2 linked regions of the Neobacillus sp. PS2-9 genome follow. Each later gene encodes a partner of the first gene's protein in a complex. Links are inferred from orthologs where the notes say so. Each region holds a gene or a part of one and is shown on either strand. Other genes may lie near its edges. The genes, in order: uvrA and mfd.

Region 1 (3,777 bases):
TAAGAATAAGAGACTTAAAAATAGAAATATTGTAATTAACCACAATATCGCCTGATAGACAATGGAACGAATAATCATTATTTCAACTCCTTTATTCCCATATATTACCAATGTCACAAAAGTGTTTCAATATTCTAACTAATCTACCTATAAGTAGACGTAAGAAAAGAGAAAAGGTGACTAGTTTTCAGAACTTTTATTAGGTGATGTGGGGGAATTCCGCCGGTTTCTGGAGTTATTCCGCCGGTTTGATCTGAGATTCCGCCAACTTTTGGAGTTATTTCCGCCAACTCTTGCCAGAATTCCGCCAATTTTCCAAGTTATTCCGCCAAACACAATTTTAGCCCATAAAAAAAAAGCCGAAACCTGTAACTGGTTTCAGCTGTTTTACTCATTTCAAGCTTCTACTGCACTTTTATCTTCAATTTGTTTTTTCATTCTTAAACGATCACGCTCGAGGATAGGCTTTAGATATTTGCCCGTATACGATTCAGGCACTTCTGCTACCTTTTCCGGTGTACCTGACGCAATAATAGTTCCACCCTTGTCACCGCCTTCAGGTCCTAAATCAATTAGAAAATCGGCAGCCTTAATGACATCGAGATTGTGTTCAATCACAAGGACTGTATCCCCATTTTCCACCAATCGCTGAAGTACAACGAGTAAACGTGAAATGTCATCCACATGAAGTCCCGTTGTCGGCTCATCTAGGATGTAAAACGACTTACCGGTCGAGCGGCGGTGTAGCTCTGAAGCAAGTTTCACCCGCTGGGCTTCACCACCGGAGAGTGTGGTTGCTGGCTGGCCAAGCGTAATATATCCAAGTCCAACATCCAATATCGTCTGCAGCTTGCGGCTGATTTTTGGAATGTTTTCGAAAAATTCAACTGCTGCTTCAACCGTCATATCAAGAATATCGGAAATATTTTTCCCTTTATACTTCACTTCCAGCGTCTCACGGTTATAACGCTTGCCGTGGCACACTTCGCAAGGAACATACACATCAGGTAAGAAGTGCATTTCAATTTTAATGATTCCATCCCCACGGCAGGCCTCACAGCGACCGCCCTTCACGTTAAAGCTGAAGCGGCCTTTTTTATATCCACGGACCTTTGCTTCGTTCGTAGCGGCAAATACATCACGCACGTCATCGAAGACACCTGTGTAGGTTGCCGGGTTGGAGCGCGGTGTTCTGCCAATTGGCGACTGGTCAATATCAATTACTTTTTCTAAATAATCAATTCCTTTGATGCTCTTATGCTCGCCTGGCTTCGTTTTTGCACGATGAAGCTTTTGTGCCAGTGACTTATGAAGAATTTCATTAATTAGCGTACTTTTTCCGGAACCTGATACACCAGTAATAGCGATAAACATACCAAGTGGAATTTTTACATTGACATTTTTCAAGTTATTTTCAGATGCGCCTTTTATTTCGATGTAACGCCCATCTGGCTTACGGCGTTCTAATGGCAAAGGAATAAATTTCTTACCCGATAAATACTGACCTGTTAACGAATTCGGGTCCGCCATGACTTCTTCCGGTGTACCGGCCGCAACTACCTGCCCGCCATGCACGCCAGCACCTGGGCCGATATCAATTAAATAATCGGCAGCTATCATTGTATCCTCATCATGCTCAACAACAATGAGGGTATTGCCAATGTCCCGCATCTGCTGCAGCGTTCCGATTAAACGGTCATTATCACGCTGATGAAGTCCAATCGACGGTTCATCTAGAATATATAATACGCCCGTTAAACGTGAACCGATTTGCGTCGCTAAGCGAATTCGCTGCGCCTCACCACCGGAAAGCGTACCAGCCGTTCGGCTGAGCGTTAAATAATCGAGACCGACGTTGATTAAGAAGCCGAGGCGCTCACTGATTTCGCGAAAAATGAGTTTCGCTATTTGCATCTCTTTCTCCGTCAGTTTCAATTCAGAAAAAAATTGATGCGCTTCTTCAATCGAAAGGTCGGTTACTTGGGCAATATGATGACCATTAATTAGGACAGCAAGAGTTTCCTTTTTCAAGCGGTAGCCTTTACAGGTTGGACATGGCTGCTGAGCCATATATTTTTCCATTTGTTCACGGATATAATCAGAGCTTGTCTCCTTGAAACGACGCTCAACGTTCCGGATGACCCCTTCAAATTCGATATTTCCTTCACGGATTTGGCCAAAATCATTTTCATAGCGGAAATAGATTTTATCACGGCCGGATCCATATAATACTTTTTCTAATAAATGCTCTGGAATATCCTTCACGGGGGTGTTCATATCCACCCCGAAGTGATCACAGACTGCCTCAAGCAGCTGTGGGTAATACTGCGAGCTTGTCGGCTCCCATGGGGCAATTGCATGCTGCTTTAACGTCAGATCCTTGTTAGGAATGACTAAGTCCACATCTACTTCGAGTTTGGAACCAAGTCCATCACATTCTGGGCAAGCACCAAATGGGCTGTTAAAGGAAAACATCCTTGGCTCCAGTTCACCTATGGAAAAACCACAAAGCGGACAGGCATGATTTTCACTAAATAACAGTTCTTCCTCACCAATCACATCGACAATAACTTTTCCTTCACCGAGCTTTAACGCTGTTTCAAGTGAATCGGCAATTCGAGCAGAAATGCCCTCCTTGATCACGATTCGATCGACCACCACTTCAATCGAGTGCTTTTTGTTTTTTTCTAATTCAATCTCATCTCCGAGATCGAGCATTTCACCGTCCACACGGACCCGAACAAAGCCTTGCTTTTTAATATCCTCTAGGACCTTTACATGCGTTCCTTTTCTCCCAGAAACAACCGGTGCAAGGATTTGCATCTTTGTCCGTTCCGGATACTCGAGGATCCGATCGACCATCTGTTCAATTGTTTGAGACGAAATCTCTATATGATGAATCGGACAGGTTGGGTGTCCCACCCTTGCAAACAATAATCGTAAATAATCATAAATCTCTGTCACGGTCCCGACTGTTGAGCGCGGGTTCCGGCTTGTTGTCTTTTGATCGATAGAAATGGCAGGGGATAAACCTTCAATCGCATCGACATCTGGCTTATCCATCTGACCTAAAAATTGACGGGCATAAGCAGACAGGGATTCTACATACCGGCGCTGCCCTTCTGCATAAATCGTATCAAATGCGAGCGAGGACTTCCCTGAACCGGAAAGCCCCGTCAACACTACAAGCTTATCTCTCGGAATGGTGACATCAATATTTTTTAAATTGTGGGCTCTGGCGCCTTTAACAACCAGTTTCTCCATCGCCATGTATACGTCATCCTTCCGCTTTAAGTTCCAATAATAGGTCACGAAGCTCGGCAGCACGTTCGAAGTTTAATGCCTTTGCTTCTGCCTTCATCTCTTTTTCCATCGTAGCAATCAGCTTTTCTCTTTCCTTCTTGTTCATCTTGCTGAAGGATGCGGCTGGTGCGTACTCTTCTTGCTCCTCGGCCGCATGTGTCGCACGTATGACATCACGGATTGCTTTTTGAATAGTCTTTGGCGTTATTCCGTGCTTTTCGTTATATTCTTCTTGGGTGGCACGGCGCCGCCTTGTTTCGCTAATCGCCAGCTCCATCGAATTCGTCATGCGATCAGCGTACATAATGACATGTCCATTGGCATTCCGTGCTGCCCGGCCAATCGTCTGAATGAGTGAGCGCTCGGAGCGGAGGAAGCCTTCTTTGTCTGCATCAAGAATGGTTATGAGTGACACCTCAGGAATATCTAAACCTTCACGGAGCAGGTTGATTCCAATAAGAACGTCATATTTCC
Region 2 (4,389 bases), 4.2 Mb from region 1 along the record:
GAATTCCGCTCTTCCATCGTCTTTTCTACTAAATCACTTATATTCTTATTTAAATACTCTTTTTTAGACCCGCCTGCGACAGCAATATACGTATCTCTATCACAAATTAAAATGGGATTACCGAGGCTATCAAATAGGGCTTCTGCATATTCTTTGGCAAAATCGCTTAACTCGCTGATTGGTGAATATTTTTTTAAAATGACTTCCCCGTCACGATCCACAAAAATCTCTAACGGGTCCCCTTCACGGATACGCAAAGTTCTACGTATTTCTTTGGGAATAACAACACGACCCAAATCATCGATTCGACGAACTATTCCAGTTGCTTTCATCCAATGTTGCCTCACTTTCATCTGATGATTATTCAACTTGGTAATGATAATCTTCCTTTTATTGAAATCATCACCAACTTTGAACTTAGTATCTTTCATCTGGAAAGTTCTATACACATTAGACATATAATTTTCACATTTTCACATATACAGGAAATTAGTTCACAGGATTTTCTTGTGCTCTTTTAGCCTTTGAGATTCCTTTTACCATTTCACCAACGATATGAAGCCATTGCTGTGTCTGATACTCTTTTGTTTTTATCATTATTTTTAACCTAGGTCCCTCCATGCCAGGGGTCACATTTCGGCCAAACTGACTGCCGATATGGAAAATTTTGCTTCCATCAATACTTTGGGTAACTTGCTCATTTATAAGGATCGTTACCTCTTGTTTCGCTTGTTTAATTTGTTCCACACCATTTGAAAGTGCATAAACCTTTATTTCGGCAACTTGGAAAAGGAAAGCTACTTCTTCTGGATACTCGCCAAAGCGGTCAAGGATTTCTGCTTGTAGTTCTTCAATCTCTTCAAGCGAATCGGCTCCCCTAAACCGTTTATACATCTCGATCTTCTGGTGTCCGTCCTTAATATAAGTATCCGGAATATACGCATCAATCTCGAGGTCAATTTCAATTGATTTTTTCACTTCTGCCCCCAGATCTCCCTTGCGTTCTTCAATCGCTTCTTTTAGCATTTGTGAATAGAGGTCAAAACCAACCGAATCAATAAAGCCATGCTGTTGGGAACCTAATAGATTACCCGCTCCCCGAATGGACAAATCTCTCATAGCAATCTTAAAACCCGACCCTAATTCGGTAAATTCTTTAATGGCCTGTAATCGTTTTTCAGCTACTTCCGTTAAAACCTTATCTTTTCGGTAAGTGAAATAGGCATAAGCGACACGGTTTGATCTTCCTACTCGCCCTCGAAGCTGATAAAGCTGAGAAAGCCCCATTCGATCGGCGTCAAAGACAATTAACGTATTTACATTCGGAATATCTACCCCGGTTTCGATGATGGTTGTACTGACAAGCACATCAAATTCGCCCGCGAGAAAGCTGAGCATCACAGACTCCAACTCATTTTCTGTCATTTGTCCATGAGCATAGGTGACACGTGCATCCGGGACAAGCATCGATATTTCTTCTGCTTTACGTTCGATATCTTCTACTCTGTTATATAAAAAGAATACTTGTCCGTCCCTCGCAAGCTCCCGCTCGATTGCCTCACGTACTAATGAACCATTGTATTCCATTACATACGTTTGCACCGGGAAACGATTTTCAGGCGGCGTTTCAATAACCGATAGGTCCCGAACCCCAAGCATTGACATATGAAGTGTTCTTGGGATTGGAGTGGCTGTTAAGGTTAATACATCTACATTAGTTTTTAACTTTTTAATCTTTTCCTTATGTGTCACTCCGAATCGTTGTTCTTCATCAATAATTAATAGTCCTAAATCACGATAGACAATATCCTTTGAGAGCAACCGGTGGGTACCCACTACAATATCAACTGTTCCAGCTTTTAAGCCTTTAAGCGTTTCTGTTTGTTGTTTTTTGGAGCGGAATCGACTTAACAGTCCGATATTGATTGGATAGTCTTGAAACCTCTCTCGTAGGGTTTCATGATGCTGCTGCGCCAAAATCGTTGTTGGCACAAGAAACGCGACCTGCTTTCCATCCGCTATTGCCTTAAAGGCTGCACGAATAGCCACTTCTGTTTTTCCATATCCAACATCTCCGCAAAGCAAGCGATCCATCGGACGCGCTCGTTCCATATCCTTTTTAATCTCATGGATGGAACGAAGCTGATCATCCGTTTCCTGATAGGCAAAAGAAGTCTCAAATTCCCTCTGCATATCTCCATCCGGTGAAAAAGCATAGCCGACTGCTGCCTCGCGTTCTGCATATAGCTTGATTAAATCATCGGCAATATCTTGGACGGATGATTCAACCTTCTTCTTCACCTTTTTCCAATCGGTTCCGCCCAGTTTATAGACCTTAGGCTCTTTGCCTTCTGACCCTACGTATTTTTGGACAAGATCAATTTGTTCTACAGGCACATACAGTTTATCTGTCCCCTGGTATCGAATGTGGAGGTAATCTTTATGGATTCCGTTGATTACCAGTGTTTCAATGCCTAAGTATTTTCCAATCCCGTGATTGACGTGGACCACATAATCGCCAATTTTAAGCTCTGAGTAACTTTTAATTCGTTCCGCATTCGATAGTTTTTGGCGGCTGACCGACTTCTTCACCCGTTTATTGAATAACTCTTCTTCCGTGATGACGGCAATTTTTTGAATGGAAAGCTCAAACCCTGAATGGAGGTTTCCTTTCATAATTTGCACTTTTCCTGGCAAAAGCTGCTGGTTTCCCTTAACAATGCTGCCCTCAATTTCATAATCCTCTAGGACACGCTCTAATTTTTTTACCCGTTCTTCATCTGGTCCTAAAAAAAGAATAGAATAATTGCCCTTCTTCCATCGATCAATTTCTGCCTTCAATAAATGCATTTGCCCGTGGAAGTTTTGCATTTGTTTACATGAAACATTAATAATATTTTGCGGGCTGGTATTAGCCACATGCCGTAAAAATAAGGACATATAAACGACAGGAAATTCCTTCTTTTGCAGCATGGCCTGCAAGTCATGAGAAATGTGGAGGTCATGGATAATCTGACCTTCTGCAAGCAACCCGGTATACCATTCCGCTTCCTCTTTTACCAATGAATCATTCATCTCTTGGACTCGGCTTATTTCATCAATAAACACAAGACCATTGGTTGGAAGATAGTCTAGTAAACTAGCAGGCTTTTCGTAGGCTAAGGATAGGTACTTATACACCTGGTCTGGCTTTTGTCTATTTTTTAATAGTTCTAATTCATAGCTAATATTTTGCGAAAGCTGAATTTTTGCCTTATCATCTTTTAATGTCCTAAGACTTTTTGCTAACCCAGTCTCTAATTGATTGACCATCCGGCTATAATTCTCATCTTCTAACAGAATTTCAGTGGCAGGTCCAATCATAACCTTTTTTACTTTTTCCTTTGAACGCTGATCTTCAAGAGAAAAATAACGAATGGAATCAATTTCCGTATCGAATAATTCAATTCGCAGCGGGTTGGCTTCTGTAAGAGGATAGATATCGATGATTCCGCCCCTTACACTAAATTCGCCTGGTGTTGTGACCATTTCAGCACGAATGTAGCCCATTTGGACAAAGGTATTTAAAAGATAATCTATATCGATGTCTTCCCCTAATTTTAGCGAGAGCTGATATTGTTTCCACTGTGACTTAGGAGGAACGACTTTTTTCAGACCGGCTATCGGGACAATTAAAATCCCTTTATTATTTTTGCTCCAATGGTTTAATGCCTCTATTCTTTGAGCCTTCAATTCCGGACTCGCAATACTTAGCTCTGCGGCAATTAATTCATTGGCTGGAAAAAGAAATACTTCCTTGTCACTTAGTAGATTAACAATATCATCATAGAGTTTTTGTGCTTGTAATAGATTATGGGTTACAAGCATAATTGGCCTCTGCATTTGTTCGTAAATTGAAGCGGTTACTACTGTTCTTGAGGAACCTGACAAGCCTGCGACCAGTTGTTCCCTTAATCCTTCTTCCACACCGGCAATCACCGAGTGGACATCTTCTTGTTTAAGGAACAGTGACTTTAAACCATCCAAGGTTTCTCCTCCCTTCTAACATATATACAAATGACCCAAATTGGGTTCTTTATATTCGAATTTAAATATAATTAACATTTTAATAGCTGGCTATGTTAAAGAACAGTGTTGATTTTTATACCCTGTTGATTGGAACGGAAGACGCGAAGACTCCTGTGGGAGTATGGTTCAGGGGAGACCCCGCAGGCGCTAGCGCCGAGGAGGCTCGCCGAAACACCCACGAACCGCTCGCGTCTGGAGCGGAAATCAACAGGCAAGTTAACAGAGCCCAATAGTAGAAAATTAAAAATAGAAAAACGCTTTGGATATGATTCCAAAGCTAATGAATAAGGAAATCGTATTGGTGGTAATCTGGATTCCGTT

What was found.
Region 2: the proteins of uvrA (region 1) and mfd are in contact, whole or in part, in a crystal structure (PDB 4DFC), measured with the Escherichia coli proteins. The link is inferred for Neobacillus sp. PS2-9 from one-to-one orthologs.

The regions. Positions count from the first base shown.
Region 1 is NZ_CP133269.1:971,747-975,523, reverse strand. Bases 197-3,652 are described here. They hold uvrA (excinuclease ABC subunit UvrA), read right to left. Parts: upstream 3,271-3,652; coding sequence 397-3,270; downstream 197-396. Other genes in these bases: uvrB (excinuclease ABC subunit UvrB), read right to left, coding at 3,278-3,652. In the rest of the region: RCG25_RS04670 (ABC transporter permease subunit), read right to left, coding at 1-78; more of uvrB, read right to left, coding at 3,653-3,777. UniProt on the Escherichia coli protein: The UvrABC repair system catalyzes the recognition and processing of DNA lesions. UvrA is an ATPase and a DNA-binding protein. A damage recognition complex composed of 2 UvrA and 2 UvrB subunits scans DNA for abnormalities.
Region 2 is NZ_CP133269.1:5,163,327-5,167,715, forward strand. The notes cover bases 290-4,357. They hold mfd (transcription-repair coupling factor), read right to left. Parts: upstream 4,027-4,357; coding sequence 490-4,026; downstream 290-489. Other genes in these bases: spoVT (stage V sporulation protein T), read right to left, coding at 290-332; RCG25_RS25890 (anti-sigma-F factor Fin), read right to left, coding at 4,346-4,357. In the rest of the region: more of spoVT, read right to left, coding at 1-289; more of RCG25_RS25890, read right to left, coding at 4,358-4,389. UniProt on the Escherichia coli protein: Couples transcription and DNA repair by recognizing RNA polymerase (RNAP) stalled at DNA lesions. Mediates ATP-dependent release of RNAP and its truncated transcript from the DNA, and recruitment of nucleotide excision repair machinery to the damaged site.